3 regions of the Pseudoalteromonas sp. Z1A2 genome follow, and region 3 is predicted to be linked to each of the others. Evidence: predicted binding sites of a transcription regulator. Region 3 holds the regulator's gene; each other region holds the start of a gene.
The links. The regulator LexA, encoded in region 3, represses DNA repair genes until DNA is damaged. The targets are predictions, from matches to a motif close to TACTGTATNNNNATACAGTA.
Positions count from the first base shown of each region.

Region 1: a site for LexA is predicted at 2,367-2,386, ahead of GQR47_RS06500 (SulA-like leucine-rich domain-containing protein). Genes of this name have one in related genera too.
Region 2: a site for LexA is predicted at 2,834-2,853, ahead of uvrD (DNA helicase II). Genes of this name have one in related genera too.

Region 1 is NZ_WTKX01000006.1:50,215-57,177, forward strand. Features, by position in the region: gene GQR47_RS06485 (DUF6172 family protein) at 1-206, shown strand, start outside; gene GQR47_RS06490 (diguanylate cyclase) at 400-1,317, shown strand; gene GQR47_RS06495 (YchJ family protein) at 1,392-1,871, opposite strand; gene GQR47_RS06500 (SulA-like leucine-rich domain-containing protein) at 1,910-2,344, opposite strand; gene GQR47_RS06505 (SEL1-like repeat protein) at 2,643-3,107, opposite strand; gene GQR47_RS06510 (NCS2 family permease) at 3,226-4,518, shown strand; gene GQR47_RS06515 (hypothetical protein) at 4,592-5,350, opposite strand; gene cysB (HTH-type transcriptional regulator CysB) at 5,675-6,652, shown strand; gene GQR47_RS06525 (L-serine ammonia-lyase) at 6,729-6,963, opposite strand, start outside.
Region 2 is NZ_WTKX01000051.1:254-7,216, reverse strand. Features, by position in the region: gene GQR47_RS19875 (GNAT family N-acetyltransferase) at 1-626, opposite strand, end outside; gene uvrD (DNA helicase II) at 604-2,769, opposite strand; gene GQR47_RS19865 (hypothetical protein) at 3,073-3,297, shown strand; gene GQR47_RS19860 (YacL family protein) at 3,414-3,782, shown strand; gene GQR47_RS19855 (dUTP diphosphatase) at 3,863-4,486, shown strand; gene yrfG (GMP/IMP nucleotidase) at 4,502-5,149, opposite strand; gene nudE (ADP compounds hydrolase NudE) at 5,211-5,783, shown strand; gene cysQ (3'(2'),5'-bisphosphate nucleotidase CysQ) at 5,776-6,579, shown strand; tRNA gene GQR47_RS19835 (tRNA-Met) at 6,716-6,792, shown strand; tRNA gene GQR47_RS19830 (tRNA-Met) at 6,873-6,949, shown strand.
Region 3 is NZ_WTKX01000027.1:11,927-18,889, reverse strand. Features, by position in the region: gene GQR47_RS16495 (cytochrome c oxidase assembly protein) at 1-293, opposite strand, end outside; gene ctaD (cytochrome c oxidase subunit I) at 293-1,885, opposite strand; gene coxB (cytochrome c oxidase subunit II) at 1,885-3,027, opposite strand; gene lexA (transcriptional repressor LexA) at 3,512-4,129, opposite strand; gene GQR47_RS16475 (PaaI family thioesterase) at 4,297-4,737, shown strand; gene GQR47_RS16470 (hypothetical protein) at 4,738-5,118, opposite strand; gene GQR47_RS16465 (membrane protein) at 5,432-6,157, shown strand; gene GQR47_RS16460 (chaperone modulator CbpM) at 6,220-6,540, opposite strand; partial or broken gene GQR47_RS16455 (DnaJ C-terminal domain-containing protein) at 6,540-6,963, opposite strand, start outside.

The DNA of each region.
Region 1 (6,963 bases), on a different contig from region 3:
GTAATAAAACGCTACCTGAAGATGCTGACTATTGGGCATTTGACTGTAAGTTTGGTAACACAGCTGAAGATGCGCAAGTTGTGCACGTTGCTGAATTAAGTAACCAAATTGGCGAAATTGAAAAGCAAGGTTTGACCTCTTTCTACGTAGAGATTTTAGCTCGACCTGCTCAACGTCAGCAATTAGATTTAGATGATGACGAATAATACTTAACTAAATTAAGTATTCAAAGTTATAAAATGAGCCCAAGTGGCTCATTTTTTGTTTTTATGCAATAAAGATTTACTAAAAAGCATTTTTATTAGTAACCAATAAGTAGAACCCCTGTTAATTAACATTTGCATAACAAAATGTGATGCTATAGGCTGTTTTTAATTAAAAAAACAAAACATTTTTACTATGCCAATAAATTACTCTGACCATCAATTAAAACTAAGTTTAAAGAATTCTAAAGTACTTATAGTTGACGATCAGTTATTAAGCTTAATCGTATTGAAAAAAATATTATCTGAGCATTTTAATGTGACAACAGCTGGAAGTGGTGAAGAAGCAATTGAAATTTGTAATGTAAATGTACCCGATATAGTCCTACTCGATATTAGTATGGGTGGAATGAGTGGTATTGATACATGTTTAAAATTAAAAAATAATACTGAAACACAGGATATCCCAGTTATTTTTGTTACATCCTTTGAAAACGAAGAAGAAGAGTGTTGGGAAGCCGGAGCTGTTGATTTTATTAAAAAGCCGATTATAAAAGAAACACTATTTAGAAGGGTTCGTGCCCATATAACGTTAAAATTACAACACGACTTACTCAATCAAAAAGTATTTTTAGATGATTTAACTAAAGTATTCAATCGCCGTTATTTTGATGCACATTTTTCTAAAATGGAACGAAGCGCCTTACGAGAAAAAGTTGACTATGCATTATTACTCATCGATATAGATTATTTTAAGCAATACAATGATATCTATGGTCATGTGCAGGGGGATACGGTGTTAAACCTAGTAGCACAAACTATTACTAATAGTTTGCAAAGGCCAACCGATTTTGTTGCGCGTTATGGCGGCGAAGAGTTTGTAGTTGTTCTACCGCATACAAGCACTGAAGGTGCAATTTGTGTTGCTGATAAAATTAAACAGAATGTGGCCGATTTAGAAATATTACACAAATATTCAGAATATGATTTTGTGACTATTAGTATTGGCGGTGCAACCCTACAACCATACGTAAATAACAAAAACACGTTGCAGATCGCAGATGAAAAAATGTATGAGTCTAAAATGCAAGGGCGTAACAAAGTGTGTTTTTAAGTTTAATTAGCTAATAAATCACTCTGCCACTTAAAAACACCTTTTAGGTGATAAATATTAAATAAGATTATTTATTACATGCTATGACATTTTTTGTACTTTTTATTGCTACCGCATGGGCAGTTATCATTTCTGCCTACTTTAATATCTTCAACAGGATATATAGTGCCATCTAAATAACGCCATTGAGTGTTTTCTTTAATAAACTGCGACTTTTCGTGAAGCTCACAAAATAAGTTTTGATAAAAATATTGGGCTTTAAATTCTACAGTTCCAGTATCGCCATCATGGCTTGAGTCAATTAAATCAAGATTTATAAATCGACAGCTGTTAGCAAAATCATTGATTTCTTTAACCGGGTTTTCAGCTTGTTTTTCTTTTGCGTAGGTTTGATAAACATATTTTGCATTTTTAATAACATAAGCACTGAATCGTGAGCGCATAAGTTGTTCAGGAGTGTCAGCTTGCTTTACAGATAAGTGAAGCGGCTCGCAGCAATCGGCATAATTGTGCCCACTGCTGCAAAAACATAATGTGGTATTGAGTGAAGTCATAATAATAATACAGAATCTAAAACATTAGTTTAACAAGCTTATTGAGCGAGTGGTATCTCTGTTGTTTGAGCGTTTTTAGTAAAACAGTATAGTTTTGTATTCGTTTTACTTAAATCGAACGATAGATTTGTAAGTAGTTGGTTATTAACTATATCGGTCCAGGTAATTACCGCTGCAAAGTTTCCATTATGTAACGCAGAATTTAATACATACTCTAAATTTACTAGGTGCTTCTGTCTAATAACAAGTAATTTGCTTGTATCAATAGAGCATGAGTCAAGTAAAGCTTTGCTCGGTACATGATCTGGCGCAATTAGTAACGTCCATGCATTAGAGCTATTGTATTGGTGTAATACTTTTAAAAGCTCAAAGGTCGCTGAAATTTCATCTTCAATTTGGATCAAATTTACGCAATCGCTTTGCTCGTCTTGTTGGTAACTTTTAACTGTTCTTACGGTAATAGGCTGTAACATAATTTCACTCACTGGGTTTTTATACAGTATTCCTATACAGTAGTTTATACAGTGCTTTCGTGCAAGCATTTTATGCTATTTATTTGTACAGTTATTCAGCCTTTGATCATTGTTTTTTATTTTTAAATCTATAATTATTTATTAATCAACTTGTTATAGGCTTGTTTTTGAGGGGGTATTTCAAAAATAAATTTTTGAGTAATGTTTTAATTTGTGGGTTTTATACTGTGTAGGAGTATCTTTGTAACTATATACAGTATTTTTCAACACTGTATACAGTACTTATAACTTAGTTGGTTTATGTGTCTTCACTCGTGCGAGGGATCATATGAGAAAACTGGAGTTGGTGAATTTGTTCGTACAAACTTGCTGCATAACATTGAGCATCTTTAAATCGCTTAGTTTCGATATGTTTGCGTATATCTGTAACCGCTGCAGTGGCAGGTGCGTATCCTTGGCTACTCGCTAAGCTCAACCACGCTACAGCATGAAATACACTTTGTGGCACGCCTTCACCTTTTACAAAAAATAAACCTAAATAAAACTGGGCTCTATGGTTTCCTGCCATTGCAGCAAGGCGCATCCATTTTACAGCCAATGGAGCTTGATTATTTTTTAAATAATATAGGGCTTTATTAATAGTACTTTGCTCATCTTTTTTATTATCAATGGGCGCGGGGCTGCTTTCTGGTTGAGTAACAAAACCTAAAATGTTGTCTAGCTGTTGCTCTAAGTCTTGCTCACAAGGTGTTGTTTTAAGCATATTGGTTCATTTATTATTTTAACTACTTTAACAGTTTAGTATATAGCAAGGTAAAATGTCCTGTAAAAGATAATTTTTATGTTAAAATCTCGTCACTTTTTACTATCACAAGTTTATTATGTTTGAAGCCTTATTTAAACTCAGCGAAAATAACTCAACAGTTAAACGCGAATGCGTTGCTGGCCTAACTACCTTTATCACTATGGTATACATTGTATTTGTAAACCCGGCTATGCTTGCTGAGGCAGGGATGGACCAAGGGGCTGCATTTGTAGCTACCTGTATAGCAGCTGCGATAGGCTGTTTTATAATGGGTTTGTGGGCTAATTATCCATTAGCATTAGCGCCTGGCATGGGACTAAATGCCTTTTTTACGTATGGCGTCGTATTAGGAATGGGTTATACCTGGCAAGCCGCATTAGGGGCTGTTTTTATGTCGGGTTGTATATTTTTATTTTTAAGCTTATTTAAAGTCAGAGAATGGATTATTAATGCCATACCTCTGGTGCTCAAGCGAGCTATCGCAACAGGTATAGGTGCTTTTTTAGCCTTAATTGCCCTTAAAAATGCAGGTATTATTGTCTCAAGCCCAGCAACATTAGTGCAATTGGGCGACATTACTTCCCCAGGCCCATTATTAGCTATATTAAGCTTTTTTGTAATTGCAGCGCTTTTATACCGCGATTTTAAAAGCGGTGTACTTATTAGTATTTTATTAGTGACTGGCATTGCACTAAGTTTAGGGCTAGTTGAATCTCACGGTGTTATGGCTATGCCACCATCAATAATGCCTACTTTTATGCAATTAGATTTTGCCGCCGCTTTTGATATATCAATGATGAGTGTTATTTTTGCATTCTTGTTTGTCGATCTTTTTGATACTTCGGGTACATTAGTTGCGGTCACTCAAAAAGCTGGTTTAGCTGATGAAAAAGGTAACATGCCTCGTTTAGGACGCGCACTAAGTGCTGACAGCTCAGCAACAATTGCAGGTGCGATGCTAGGCACGTCTACGACTACATCGTATATAGAATCGGTTGCTGGTGTTTCTGTTGGCGGACGTACTGGCTTAACGGCTGTAGTTGTAGGTATTTGCTTTTTACTAATGATGTTTTTTGCACCGCTTGCACAAATGGTACCGGCTTATGCTACGGCAGGTGCTATTTTATATGTCGCTGTACTGATGCTACAAAATTTAAAGTTTGTAAATTGGGATGATATGACCGATGCAATTCCTGTTACTGTAGTATTACTAATGACACCATTAACGTTTTCGATTGCGCACGGTATTGCACTTGGCTTTATATCTTATACAGCGGTAAAAGTATTGTGTGGTAAGCAAGATCAAATCAGTATTAGTGTTTGGATATTGACAGCCTTGTTTGTTTTCAAGTTTGCATTTTTGTCTTAATGACTAACAAATAGACAAAAAAGCCTGCATAAATTTAATTTGTGCAGGCTTTTTTAATACTTTTATAAAAGAATTACCATTTCTTTTTAGGAGCAAACAATATATCTAAGTCGTCTTGCTCTTCTTCTGTTTTCTTTTTAAGTGCGCTTGCATTAGAAGCTCTAAGTTCAACACTAATTGCTTCTAAGTAACCTTCAACTTCTTGGCGTTTTGTTGTTACATATTCATCGGTGTATGTAACTGCATTGAGCGTTGCCTGTGCTTTTTCAAAATACTGCCTTGCAGAGCCAACCATACTCGCTGAGCGGGCAGATAAGCCACGTTTTATTTGGCTTTCGATATTAATACGCAGTTGTAGTTTTTCAAGACGTTTATCTTCTAAAACAAAAACTTGGCTATCAATACGACCTTTATTATGTTCAGAGCGTAAAATTGAGCGTAATTTTTTAATACCTTGAATTAGGCCAACAAGCTGCTTGTCATTACTCGGTAGCGTTAGGGCTTCACTGCTGTTGTCTAGAACTGCATTGGTGAGGTGCGTTTTAGCCTCACCTAAGCGGCTTTTGAGTGCTTTGGATGTTGGCGAACTAGTAACCATCGTGTTTAATGCTTCGTAAATACGGCGTTGCAATACACGGATTATATTTTCAGAAAGAGGTATATTGGCACTATTCATTAGTGCTTCTTCTGTTTCTTCTATTATAGCTTTTTGTTTTGTTAGCTCTTTGCGGCGTTCCGCTTCTTGTTTTTCTTTGTGTTGTTGTACAGCACTTACCCAAAGTGCAATCACAATCAATGCAACTATAAGCACTATTATAATAGAAACGATCATGGTGTAATTCTCGGATATATAACCTAATTATTTAATCTTACATTAAATATACGTTAACAGGGTAGCTTTGCGCCGATTAACTTAAAAAATACACCAAAAAATTGATAGGTTGAGCTCTTTATAAACCGTAGTCATCCTAAGGGCTTATAAACTAAAGCTGAATAAACATCGCTACCTGAAGCATATTTATTATGCTAGCCTTGAGCTCTAATCAGATAATTGCACACCTAAAGACCTAAAGTGATATTTTACGCAAATAACACTTGGTTTTAAGCGGTATTGCCTTTATAAATAATATGAATAATAACGTTAAAATTTGCAGCCATGAAATTACAACAACTCAGATACATCGTAGAAGTACAAAATCATAAATTAAATGTTTCAGCGACTGCTGAGAGTTTATTTACCTCGCAGCCAGGAATTTCTAAACAAGTACGCATGTTAGAAGATGAGTTGGGTGTACAAATTTTTGGTCGCAGTGGTAAACATTTAACGCATGTAACCGGTGCTGGCGAAGATATAATTAATATTTCTCGTGAAATACTCTCCAAAGTAGAAGGTATTAAAGCCGTTGCTAATGAGCATACGCTACCTGATCAAGGTAAGTTAAATATTGCCACAACACATACCCAAGCCCGTTATGCTTTGCCTAACGTTATTCAAGGGTTTATGAAAAAATACCCTGCGGTATCGCTTCATATGCACCAAGGTACTCCACAGCAAATATCGGATGCTGCAGCACGCGGTGATGCCGACTTTGCTATTGCAACAGAAGCACTGCATTTGTATTCAGATTTAGTTATGCTGCCTTGCTACCATTGGAACCGCAGTATTGTTGTTGCTAAAGACCATCCTCTCGCTAAAAAGGCAAATAGTTTAACTGTTGCTGACATTGCCCAATATCCACTCATTACATATGTATTTGGTTTTACGGGCCGCTCAGAGTTAGATAAAGCGTTTAGCGCACACGGGCTTGAACCACACATTGTATTTACTGCAACCGATGCTGATGTTATAAAAACATACGTACGACTGGGTTTAGGAGTTGGTGTTGTCGCTTCAATGGCGATAGATCAAGTGAGCGATACCGATTTAGTGTGTATTGATGCAAGCCACTTATTTGAAGCAAGCACGACCAAAATTGGTTTTAGAAAGGGCAGCTTTTTACGTACCTATATGTATGATTTTATTGAACGTTTTGCACCGCACTTAACTAAAGAGCGCGTAGAGCGAGCAAGCTTGTTACGTAACCAAGATGACGTAGATAAGTTATTTGCAGATATAGAGTTACCCGTTAAATAAGGTGATTGCATTGAACGAACAATAAAAAAGCTGTCTATTTTAAAATAGACAGCTTTTTCTCTTTATAGCGAGCTGATTAACATTCGATAATATTAACTGCTAATCCACCGCGAGCGGTTTCTTTGTATTTGGTTTTCATGTCGTTGCCGGTTTCAAGCATGGTTTTAATCACTTTATCAAGTGATACCTTTTGCTCGCCACTGCCACGAATAGCTAAACGTGAGGCATTAATTGCTTTAATCGCGCCCATTGCATTACGTTCAATACACGGTACTTGTACTAAGCCACCAACAGGGTCGCACGTGAGGCCT
Region 2 (6,963 bases), on a different contig from region 3:
GCTGCCGACTTACCTCTGCCTCTATCGGCATTAATGAGTAAAGGCCTGTTGGCACGGCCGTTAGCTACTTTTACTATTTGCTCAATACAGTTTTGCTGTGGCTCATAATCAATTTTATTATGCATTACATAGCTAGCGTTATTACTAATACAGCCATTTTTTTCACTAAAGTGAAAAGCGGGCGACGGTTTAATAATAGTCGCGAAACGTTGATTAAATAAACTACAGTCAATGGTGTGACCATGTGATTGCACTGTGCTTAATGCGGGATCTTGCCAAGAGGCTAAATCATCTAATTCAGGTAGTAATAAAAACAGTATACCGCCTGCTTTAACGGTGCCGGCAAGTGCTGCAAGTTTATCAGGGTGCAAACCACTAAAACCATCGTAAACAGCATGGGCAAATTCTTGCCCTAAAATTTGGTGTGTGCGAGTAGGCCAGTACGAATTTTTAATCGCGCACTGCTTGGATACAACAAGTGTATTGTTTTCATCTATTAATGAGTTAAGTAATTCACAACACCAAGCTGAGCTGCCAGTAATTAATACTAGCTGGCGATGATACGCGCCAGCTAGTTGTTGTTTTAATTCATTTAGGTGTGTTTTATACCGCTTGTAATCGTGCATAAGCCGTTACTAACCATTTGCTACCAAGGTCGTCAAAGTTAACTTGTACGCGAGATTGCGCGCCACTGCCTTCGTAATTAAGTACGGTACCAACACCAAACTTAGCATGCAAAACTCGTTGCCCTAAGTTAAAGCCACTGTCTTCAAATGCTGCATGGCTAACTGATGCGCTAAAACGCCCGGCGGCAGGTGGACGAGAAACCTGTGTTTTAATACGAATTTCTTCTACGCAGTCTTCAGGGATTTCGCGTAAAAAGCGAGATGGGCTATGGTATTTCTCTTGCCCGTATAAACGGCGACTCTCAGCATGGCTAATGTATAACTTATCCATTGCTCGTGTCATGCCTACATAACAAAGGCGGCGCTCTTCTTCTAAGCGACCCGACTCTTCGTTGCTTTGCTGAGAAGGGAACATGCCTTCTTCTACGCCTACCATAAACACTAGCGGAAACTCTAAGCCTTTAGCTGAGTGAAGCGTCATCATTTGTACGGCGTCTTCGTGTTCTTCTGCTTGTCCTTCACCTGACTCAAGTGACGTATGGGCTAAAAAGCCTTGTAAAGGCGAGCTGTATTCTTCGTCTTCAGGAAGTTCGTACTGGTCACATGCGCTAATTAGCTCTTCTAAGTTTTCTACGCGAGCACGGCCTTTTTCACCTTTTTCAGCTTGGTACATTGCCATCAAGCCTGAGGTTTGAATTGTGTACTTGGCTTGCTCATGCAAAGTTAGATCGCTAATTTTATCTTCTATTTGTTCAACGAGTTCTACAAACTTACTTACTGCACCCGAAGCACGACCAGATAAATGCTGTTGTTCTACAATTGCTTTTGCGGCATACCAAAGCGGTAACGATTCTGCTCGTGCACAGTCGCGTATATGGCTCAATGTTTTGTCGCCAATACCGCGTGCTGGCGTATTAATTACACGCTCAAACGCGGCATCGTCTTGACGATTACCTACTAGGCGTAAGTACGACAACGCATCTTTAATTTCTTGTCGTTCGAAGAATCGCATACCACCATAAATACGGTATTTTAAGCCTTCTTGTAGCATGGCTTCCTCGAGTACACGAGATTGCGCGTTACTACGGTATAAAATTGCTGCATCTTGTAGGGCATTCCCTGCATTTAACCAGCTTCGTAGTTTGCTACTTACAAAGCGTGCTTCGTCTAATTCATTAAATGCTGCATAAATAGAAATTGGCTCGCCATCGTTACCGTCGGTCCATAAGCTTTTACCCATACGCTCTGAGTTATTTTGAATTAATGCATTAGACGCTTTCAAAATAGTTGCAGTTGAACGGTAGTTTTGTTCAAGACGAATGGTTTCTGCGCTAAAGTCAGTTAAAAATCGTTTAATATTTTCGATTTTAGCACCGCGCCAACCGTAAATACTTTGGTCATCGTCGCCTACAATCATGATACTGCTTGTATCGCCTGCAAGTAACTTTAACCATGCATATTGGATGGTATTTGTATCTTGGAACTCGTCTACGAGCATATGTGCAAAGCGTTGCTGATAATGACGCAGTAACGTTGGGTTATTTTTTAACACTTCGTAGCTGCGTAGTAATATTTCGGCAAAATCTACTAGGCCTGCTCTATCACAGGCCTCTTGGTAGGCGGCGTAAACACGCAGCATCATTTGCTCGTTAATATCGTATGCTTGAATATCTTTAGGGCGAAGTGCTTCATCTTTTTTAGCGCTGATGTACCAGCCAAATTGTTTGGCGGGCCATTTTTTATCATCGATATTCATCGATTTTAATAAGCGCTTGATCATCCGAAGTTGATCGTCAGAGTCTAAAATTTGAAAGGCTTCTGGTAAGTTAGCTTCACGGTGATGAGCACGTAAAATACGATGCGACAAACCATGGAACGTACCAATCCACATACCACCTACAGGGGCTTTTAGTGTTTCTTCAACGCGGCTGCGCATTTCTTTAGCCGCTTTATTAGTAAAGGTTACGGCAAAAATACTGTAAGCAGATGCTTGCTCAACTTGCATAAGCCACGCAATACGATGAACTAACACTCGTGTTTTACCAGACCCAGCACCTGCTAATACCAGCATGTTTTGTAGTGGGGCTGCAACGGCATCGCGTTGTTTGTCATTTAAGCCATCGAGTAATTGTGAAACGTCCATCGTTACGCCTTTTTAATCAATATTGTGGGCAGTATAACAGGTGTTTTTGTTAGGCTAAATAAAATACTGTTTTTATAAACAGCTATTTATAAAATAGCCTTAAAAACGAGTAACTTGATAATTTTTTGAACAAACAAAAAAGCGTAAACGCACAATAAAAATTGCTAATTTGACCTAAAGTTAGCAAAATTTACTAACTCTCTAAATCTAGACTAATTTAACTATTTGATTTGTAAGCTTTAATAAATTGGCATAGAGTGTGTAAGTAAATAATTATAAAATCAAATAAATACAGAGGTTAGTATGGCAGATCAAGGTTCTGGCGGTAACGTAATCGCAGCATTATGTAATATATTTTTTCCTGGTTTAGGGCAGTTAGTGCAAGGGCGTATTTTAGCGGCTATATTTTTTGCACTCGCTATTATAATAAGTTACGCACTAATTTATGTGCTTGTAGGTTTTGTACTAGTGCCTATTATTTACTTATGGTCGATTATTGACGCAGCGCGTTATAGATCGCGAAGTTAACTGCTTTAAAGTTGAATAAAATAGCGCCCTTGTGGCGCTATTTTACTTTATATATCCTGTGGTTTGCGGGCGTTTACGTATATAATTACGCAATTAAAGATTTACAGGCAAATCCTATGGAGTATCAATTTATTCGCGACCCTATTAGTGGGCTACGTATTAAAATAAGTAGTGAACACGCTATTATTGGTCGCTGGCTAAACGAAGAAATAGGCAAAGACAAAGTAGCTATGGTGCAAGCGCTTATTGCATCGGTGAGCTCAAGCTATGAGCCGTTAACGCTAAAAGGCCAAGAAATAGATTTAATATTAACCAAAGACGAAGCATTATTTGAAGCCCATGCGCTTCATCAAGACAGCGAAGACCTAATGGCGTATCAAGATGACGATTTAGCGCTTGAAGAAAATGGTTTAAGTAGTGGTTGTGGCTTTGAAGATTTCATTGATTTAATTGATTCATGGGCTGAATTTAGCGGCTCAAAGTAAACTACATATTAAGATAGTGCTGATGCGTTAAGCTTCCTTTATCTGTACTATTACACTAATCAAAAACGACAGGAATGAATATGTCTGCCAATTTAAACAAGCTAGTAGTTATGCTAGAAATGCAAAACGCCATGAACACTAAAGTACATGAGCAATGGTTTACTCAAGGGTTCGAATGGTACCGCGCTATTTGGGTTGAGTGCGCTGAAATGCTGGATCATCATGGTTGGAAATGGTGGAAAAAACAAACACCAGATACTGAACAAGTTATTTTAGAGTTGGTTGATATTTTTCATTTTGGTCTATCGCTTAGAATTGACGGCAAAACTAGCTACGAAGACTTAGCAAAGCAACTTGAAACTGAGCTTAGTAATGCTCAACAAGCGGATGACTTTAAACAAACGCTAGAAATATTAGCGGCTTCCGCCGTTGCAGATAAAACGTTTAATGCCGCTGCCTTTGCCGGCTGTATGGCGCAAATGGGTATGGATATTGATGATTTATATCGCGGCTACGTAGGTAAAAACACGTTAAACTTTTTCCGTCAAGATCATGGCTACAAAGACGGTAGCTACATTAAAGAGTGGAACGGGCAAGAAGATAACGAGCATTTAGTTGAAGTAGTTAAAAGCCTTGATACAGAACATGCAGATTTTGCAAAGTTAGTGTACCAAGGCCTTGAAGCGCGTTACCCAAAAATCTAGCCCACGTAAACTGAGTTAAATAATCTTACGATAGTCGGTAACACTCAGGTAATCGGCTATTTCGTTATGTGGTTGTTGGCTATCAGGGTTAGCAACTGCAAGTAAGTGCTCGATGCCGTATTCTCGTGCGGCATTTAATACCGGCACACTGTCATCTACAAACAAAGTGCGCTGCTTATTAAACCCTAAGTCTTTTTGTACTTGGTGCCACAAACTTTGCTGCTCTTTACTTACTCCATATTCATGAGTAGACACTACACCATCTAGGTAGTTATCAATCGCTGTATGCTCAAATTTCAGCATGACACTCTCAGGGTGGGCGTTGGTAAGTAAAATTAACTCTTTGCCTGCTTTTTTAAGCTCGGTTAAAAAATGAGGTACGTCTTCGCGCATTTTAATTAAATGCTGAGACTCTCGTTTAAGCTCCATTATAGGCAAGTTTAATTGCTGCTCCCAATAATCTAAACAATACCACTGTATTTGACCGCTCACAGCTTGATAGCGTTTTAAAATATCTGCTTTAGCTGCATCTAGGCTAATGCCTCTAGCTAATGCGTGTTGCGCAGGGATAACGTTAAGCCAAAAATGACTGTCGTAATGTAAATCGAGTAATGTTCCATCCATGTCGAGCAAAACGGTATCGATTTTTGACCAATTTAACATAGGAATTTCAACTTATAAGGTTTATTATTGAACTAACTGCCATGATAGCAAATTAACGCCAATGACACAGAAAAAGCACCCAACACCACCACAAATCCTCAGTAACAATGTTGTTGCTAAAAGTCGCCTGTTTACTGTGGAGTCTTTAGAGTTAAAGTTTTCTAATAACGAAGAGCGCCAGTATGAGCGAATTCGCGGCGGTGGCCGGGGAGCAGTGATGATTGTTCCGTTAAGTGCAGATAATGAGTTACTACTTGTACGTGAATACTGTGCGGGCACAAACAATTACCAGTTAGGTTTTCCTAAAGGCTTAATCGATCCGGGCGAAACCCCAGAGCAAGCTGCTAACAGAGAACTTAAAGAAGAAATTGGCTTTGGCGCTGAGTATTTTAAACCATTAAGAACAGTAACAATGGCGCCGAGTTACTTTAATGCCACAATGCATATTTTATTTGCTAAGCAATTATACCCTCAAACCCTTATTGGTGACGAACCAGAGCCGCTAGTTGTTGTTAAGTGGCCATTAACTCAGTGGCAGTCATTATTAGACCAAGAAGATTTTACCGAAGCACGCAGTGTTGCAGCTTTGCTATTATTAGATAAGTATTTAGCGTCTGGAGCTGCCGATGAATAAATTAATCGAACCGTGCATTGAATTAGCTGAGCGTGCTGGCGATGCAATTATGGCCATTTATAAAAAAGGCGATATTGGCCAACAAGAGAAATCAGATAATACGCCTGTTACCAAAGCTGATCTAGCAGCAAATGACGTACTTGTTGCTGGATTAAAAGCACTTGCACCCGATATCCCAATTATGTCGGAAGAAACACCTATACCAGCACTCGCCGACAGACAAGATTGGCAGCGTTATTGGTTGCTCGATCCGATGGATGGTACAGGCGAATTTATTTTAGAAAGTGGCGACTTTGCAGTAAACATTGCATTGATTGAAAATAATCACCCTGTGCTTGGCGTTATTCATTGGCCTGCAAAAGGTGTGACTTATTTTGCTACAGCTAAAAATGGTGCCTTTAAACGTGAAAACTCAATTGATAAGCAAATATCTGTAGCGCCGCCAGAGAGCTTGACGCTTGCAGTGAGCCGCCGCCAAAAAATAGAAGCGGTGAGTCAGTATTTAAATAGTCAGTTTACAACGATTGCTATTGGTTCGTGTTCTTTAAAAGCCTGTACTGTTGCAGAGGGCAAAGCAGATTGTTTTTTAAGAATTGGTCCAACGGGAGAGTGGGATACAGGTGCTTCACAAGTTATTGTTGAAGAAGCCGGTGGTTGTATTACCGATGCAGAATTTAACCCGCTAACGTACAACCAACGCGAGAGTACTGAGAACCCTGACTTTATAGTAATGGGACATCCCGACTGGGAATGGCAAAAAATGATTAATCCACATCAAAGATTGAGCGCAGAGTAGTAATTTGATTGCTTTTTGTTCGGTTGAACAACTTTAATTAGTTTAGGTCTTGCATTAAATGTTTATTCCTATATAGTAGCGCTCTCTTCAAGGCAGGCACGTAAATATTACGAAAATGCTTTAAAGAAATTACAGGCGCGGGATGGAGCAGTCTGGTAGCTCGTCGGGCTCATAACCCGAAGGTCGTCGGTTCAAATCCGGCTCCCGCAACCAATTTCCTTAGGGATTGAGGTTACTGTAAACTCTAACTTAAGAGATAAAATAAAGTAGTCGATAGACTTAAAATATACAGGCGCGGGATGGAGCAGTCTGGTAGCTCGTCGGGCTCATAACCCGAAGGTCGTCGGTTCAAATCCGGCTCCCGCAACCAATTCTTTAATTGGA
Region 3 (6,963 bases):
TTATTTTTAGCACTAAACATTACTTCACGCATTGCACCGGGTTTTACCACTACACTGTATTCTTTTGATTTAACTTCAAACGGTGCACCACTTTGTGCGTGAGTAGTAAAGCTAACGCCAACTTCTCGGTTTTGTACTATTTGTGTACTTTGCTCTGCTTGCTCAAGCGAAGGCTTCCCATTAAGCCCTGTTACATCACAAAACACGTCATATAAAGGTACTAAAGCAAAGGCAAAGGCAAACATGCCTATGCAAATAAGTACCAAACGTTTGAGTAGCGGTGCGTGTGTCATTACTTAATAACCGGCGGCGTAGAAAAAGTATGATATGGCGCTGGAGAGTCAACTTCCCACTCAAGGCCTTCTGCCCCTTCCCATACTTTTGCAGGCACTTTATCACCGCCACGCGCGCATTTAATTACCACAGCTACAAACAACAATTGCGATAAGCCAAAGGCAAACCCACCAATACTTATGATTGCGTTAAAGTCGGCAAATTGAAGAGCGTAATCGGGAATTCGACGCGGCATACCGGCAAGCCCCACAAAATGCATAGGAAAAAACAGTACGTTCACACTCACCAGCGATAGCCAAAAATGCCATTTAGCTAACGTGATATTAAACATGTTGCCTGTCCATTTGGGCAGCCAGTAATAAGCCCCTGCCATTATCGAAAATACAGCCCCTGTTACTAATACATAATGAAAATGCGCCACTACAAAATAAGTATCGTGATATTGAAAATCAGCAGGTGTAATTGCCAGCATCAATCCCGAAAAGCCACCTAAGGTAAACAGCACAATAAACGCAATACTAAAAAGCATTGGCACCTCAAAAGTTATTGAGCCTTTCCACATTGTGGCAACCCAATTAAATACTTTTACTCCAGTAGGTACCGATATAAGCATGGTCGCGTACATAAAAAACAACTCGCCAGCGACCGGCATCCCAGTGGTAAACATATGATGAGCCCAAACAATAAAGCTCAATAGTGCTATAGAGGATGTGGCGTATACCATTGAGGCATAGCCAAAAAGTTTTTTACGAGAAAAGGTAGGTACTATTGTAGATATAATGCCAAAGGCAGGAAGAATCATTATGTATACTTCAGGGTGACCAAAAAACCAAAAAATGTGTTGGAACATCACCGGGTCGCCACCGCCTGCAGCATCAAAAAAGCTGGTAGCAAAATACTTATCGGTAAGTACCATAGTGACAGCCCCTGCAAGCACTGGCATTACGGCTATTAATAAAAAGGCAGTAATTAACCACGTCCATACAAATAAGGGCAACTTCATCCATGTCATGCCGGGGGCACGTAAGTTCACTATGGTTACAATCACATTGATTGCGCCCATTATTGAGCTAATTCCCATAATATGTACGGCAAATACAAACAATGCAGTATTATCATTACTGTATGTTGTGGACAGTGGTGCATAAAAAGTCCAACCAAATGCAGGCCCCCCACCAGGCATAAATAACGATGCCAATAGGATTAAAAACGCAAACGGTAAAATCCAAAAGCTCCAGTTATTCATTCTTGGCAATGCCATATCTGGCGCGCCAATCATGAGTGGTATCATCCAGTTAGCAAGGCCTGTAAAGGCGGGCATAACCGCACCAAACACCATAATTAAACCATGCACTGTGGTCATTTGATTAAAAAAGTGAGGATCGACCAACTGTAAACCTGGTTGAAATAATTCAGCCCTGATCACCATGGCCATTCCACCACCAATTAAGAACATGGTCAGCGAAAAAATTAAATATAAACTACCTATATCTTTATGATTAGTTGTGTAAAGCCAGCGTTTAAAACCTTTAGCTGGGTGATGAGCATGATGAGCTTCATTGGCGTTAGGTTGTTCTACTATGCTACTCATTAGTTCGCCTCCACTTTGGCATCAAGTGCTGCCTGTATTTGACTCGGTTGAATAACATCACCCGTATCATTACCCCACGCATTACGTTTATAAGTAATAACCGCAGCTAATTGCTTTATAGATAACTGTTTGGCAAATGCTTGCATTGCCGTACCGGGTCGTCCATGGATAACTACATCAATGTGATCTTTTATATCGCCAAGCACTATCGGGCTACCTTTAAGTGCAGGAAATACACCCGGTAACCCCATGCCAGTAGGTTGATGACATGCAGCACAATTAGCCATATATACTTGTTCGCCTAAAGTCATTAATTCTTCTTTTGGGAGGGTTTTATCAAGTAATGCGGCATCTGCTAATGCTGCTTTTTGTTTAGCCTGCTTTGCATCTGCAAGCCATGTTTTAAAATCAGCTTCAGATTTAGCGATCACCACAACGGGCATAAAGCCATGGTCTTTACCACACAACTCAGCACATTGGCCTCGGTAAGTACCTTCTTCGTTTATGTTCGTCCATGTTTCGTTTATAAAGCCGGGGTTCGCATCTTTTTTAACTGCAAAATCAGGTACCCACCAAGAGTGAATAACATCATCAGAAGTCATTAAAAATCGTACTTTTTGATTTATTGGCAGTACAAGAGGCTTATCAACCTCAAGTAAGTAGTTAGGGTTTTTATCTGCAAGATTCGCTATTTCATCTTGCGGGGTAGATAAAATAGAGTAGAACTCTACATCTTCGCCCATATATTCATAATGCCATTTCCATTGCGAACCCGTAATTTTAATAGTGAGATCAGCTTTGCTGGCATCTTCCATTGCAATAAGGGTTTTAGTGGCTGGTACTGCCATAGCAATTAAAATAACAAACGGAATTGCAGTCCAAAGTATTTCTACTTTAGTGCTTTCGTGAAATTGGGCAGGTACAGCCCCTTTAGATTTACGGTGATGAATAAGTGCCCAAAACATAATTGCGAACACTATCACCCCAATCACACAACATATTATAAATATGGTCATGTGCAGCTGATATACATTATTGCTTATATCGGTTACGCCTTTGCGCATATTGTATTGGCTGTTAGCCAAAACTGGGTGCGAAAAAACACATAATATAAGCCACAAGGTAGAGGTCAGTTTACCCATGTGACGGCTCCTTTGATGCTATTGCGAATGCAAAGCGAAGAGGCATACGGCTTAAACGCCAATTCGTTATTTTTATTTTTTTAGCCAATCTTATTTAATATTGATTGGTTTTGCTGCGCCAACAACGAGTTTGTGTATATTGTGTGTTCTCAAAACTAAAAAGCTGTGAGTTATTATTAGCTCAGCACATTAACAATTAGCTAAAAAACGAACAACAAGCAAGTTTTAGTATAAAAAACAATCAGGTGATATTGAATAATTAATAAAAAATCGGTAATCAACTGGGCAACAGAAAGTTCAAAATATGAGCAAAACAAAGGGGTTTAACGCATTCGGAGGGGGAAAATATAAGTGCAAAAAAGTTTACAGCTTAAATAGTCAGTGGGCTGTTTACGCCCTATTTTTTAGTACAAATTTTAAAACAAAAATGCGTACTAATTAGTACGCATTTATAAAGCTGCTTGTTTAAAAGCTATTTTTAAAGTCACATCCAATCAGCGTTTCTTATAACGCCAACGGCTAAGCCTTCAATATTAAAAGACTCATTCTCAAGATCTACTTCAATAGAGTCAAAATCGTCGTTTTCAGCATGAAGTAATACTTTACGACCCGCTTTCTCAAGACGTTTTACAGTTACGTCTTCGTCTAGGCGAGCAACAACAACTTGTCCATTTTCAGCGGTTTGAGTACGATGTACAGCAAGTAAATCACCATCCATAATACCAATATCTTTCATGCTCATACCGTTAACGCGTAGTAAAAAATCTGCAGCCGGTTTAAACATTAATGGATCGATTTTGCAGTGACTTTCAACGTGCTCTTGCGCCAAAATAGGTGAACCAGCAGCAACACGCCCTATAAGCGGTAAACCTAATTGTTCTGGCTCTTCTTCTTCAATTAATTGAATACCACGGCTTGCACCTGGTTTCATTTTAATTGCGCCTTTTTTAGCAAGTGCTTTTAAATGTTCTTCAGCAGCATTGGCACTTTTAAAACCTAATGTTTGCGCTATTTCAGCACGTGTAGGAGGCATACCAGTGTCTTTAATAAAAACTTTAATTAGTTCGAGTATTTGAGCTTGGCGGTTCGTTAATGGTCGCATACAACTGGTTTTCCATACAGTACATTTAACTGTGAGTATATACAGTTAAATAAAAATCGCAAATTTAAATTAAGCCTTAAAATAGCTAAAGTAATTTCACTTGTGTACATTTTAGGGATATAACTAAAGCTGAGTTTATAAATGATTAAAAATGCAAAGGAGACATTATGAGTATTTGGTACCAGCCCATCACCTTAGAGCTGTGCAAGCAGTTAGAGCAAGGCGTTAATGGCCAAGGAACATTAATGAAAACTATGGGGATAGAAGTCACAGAAATTGGCGATGATTATTTGGTTGCCACAATGCCGGCAATTCCTGAGCATCATAACCCAATGGGGATGGTTCACGGCGGTGCTAACGTTGTACTTGCCGAAACAGTTGCCAGCTATGCCGCTAACTTTGTTGTCGATTTTACTAAATTTTACTGTGTAGGGCAGGAAATTAGCGCAAGTCATTTAAAAGCATCTCGCAACGGCACTTTAACAGCAACGGCTAGAGCGTTTCATATTGGCAAACGTAGTTCAGTATGGGAAATAAAAATTACAAATAGCCGCAATGAGCTGTGCTGCGTATCAAAAATGACCGCAGCAGTCGTAGAGCGAAGATAGTTACTTTTCGATTGGGTAAATGGTAATTTCCATACCCGCACCAATCGCAGATATACGCAATAATGTATCTGCATCTAAGGCTTGATTAAAGCACTTAGGAGAAGTCCCTGATTCAAAACCAATATCAAACGTTCTACGTGAACAACTTAACCATTGCTTTAGCGCGTTACGCGAACACGATTCAATAAGCTCACATATATGGTTTATGGCTTTATCAGGTGTGCTCACCTCACCTGTAGCTTCAATACGTGCTAGTTGACGGTATTCGTCTTTGTCATAATGTAAAATCGTCGCGACTTTTTTCAAGTCCGCCACTAGCAAACTAATATCTTGCTTTGATTCAAGCTCAAGATCTACATTTAAAAATTGAATTTCCGACATCGTTTCGTATTTATCCTCTAATAATTTCATTGCAAACTTTAACGCAGTTTTACCGTTATACCAAATCAACTATGCTCTATTAACCACTTTATATGGATATTTCGTAGCTTTTAAGTATTTTTTAGCATTTAAAGCTAGCTGGATATCAAACATCTAGCTCAATTAAACAGATAAGTCATGTTAGGAATTTAAGTGTAATCTTTTTTATTTTTAAATGATTACAGTAAGCTATAGTTTAAACTGCGACAAAATGTCGCAGTAACTTATCCTATTAATGTAATAAACTAGCCTCTAAAAATAATAAGACTAAAACATGAATAAAAAAATATTTAAGCATGCTCGCAAGTTACATAAATGGTTAGGTTATTTATTAGCACTACAAATTTTAGCATGGTTACTAGGTGGTTTAATTATGAGTGCAATCCCTCTTGATAAAGTTCATGGGAAGCATCTTGCAACACGCACTCTTAATAATCCATTTACGCAGGCTGATTATATTGCTTCCCTTGACGATATTGCCTCTCAGGTGGTTAATCCAACACAAATAATTTTTGAGAACTTCTTAACTACACCACTTATTACTGTCTTTAGTAATAACGAGCAGCAAAGCTTCAATGGCATAACAGGCCGACCATTTGAACCGCCAACTAAAATACAAATTACCGCAAATGCTAAAGCACACTTACTTATTGATGCTCAAGTAACAAGCGCTGTACTACTAAAGCAAGGTATGCGAGAAGTTGGATATAAAACCAATGTTTGGCAGGTACAATTTGACGACACATTTAACACAACACTGTACTTGTCAGAAAATAACGGCAAAGTTGTCACCGTTCGCAGCACGCTATGGCGAATATTCGACTTTTTTTGGATGTTACATATTATGGATTACGATGAGCGAGAGGATTTTAATAATCCGCTGCTTATTAGCTTTTCAGCAACCAGCGTACTTTTTTGTTTAAGTGGAATATTATTACTTATACAAAATATACGACTAAAACGATTTATCCGAATTAAAAATAAGAATAAATCAAAGTAGTCATATTGGTTTTTGAGAGCTAGCGCCCACTTATCAAAGAGTAAATAAGCCTAGGGCTTGTTTTATTCCAAGTGCTTAAATCGACTCAAATGTCGCTTTAACATTTCGTTTTCGAAAATCAACTCATCACGCTCATCCAGCAATTGTAAAACTAAAGCTATTGCCGACCAATCTAACGAAAAGTCATGCTGGATACGGGCCGCTTTTTTAACTAAGGTCACTGCAGATACCGTAAATTGCCACTGCGTAACATGCTCCCCCTCAATTGGAACCGCAATATTATGCTCAACTAGCTCATATAAAATTGCTTCGCTAATATCACTGCTCAAACATAGCTCTTTGCTAGTAAGTAAATCGTCTTTTTGTGTCACGATAATTTGCATTATGGTTTGCTCCAGTTATTACGGGGATCAAAGTGAGCTTTTTCGGCTAATTCTTCCCACAGTTTTTTACTGGCATCATCAATAGATGTTGGATTAACAATTTTAAGCACAGCAAATAAATCACCTTTGGCTTTTTTACTCATTAATCCCTTACCTTTAATACGTAAGCGTTGACCAGACTGACTATTAGAAGGAATAGTTAATTGGATATTACCTGTCAACGTAGGTAAATTTAGCTTTGTACCAAGAGCCGCTTCCCATGGTGCAAGAGGGACAACTATATTTAGGTTATGACCCTCAACATCAAATAATGGGTGAGGCACTAAACTAATTTGTAAATACAAGTCGCCATTTTGCCCATTCGCTGACCCTAACCCGCCTTGCCCTTTTAGTCGAATTCGCTCGCCATTTACTGAGCCTGCA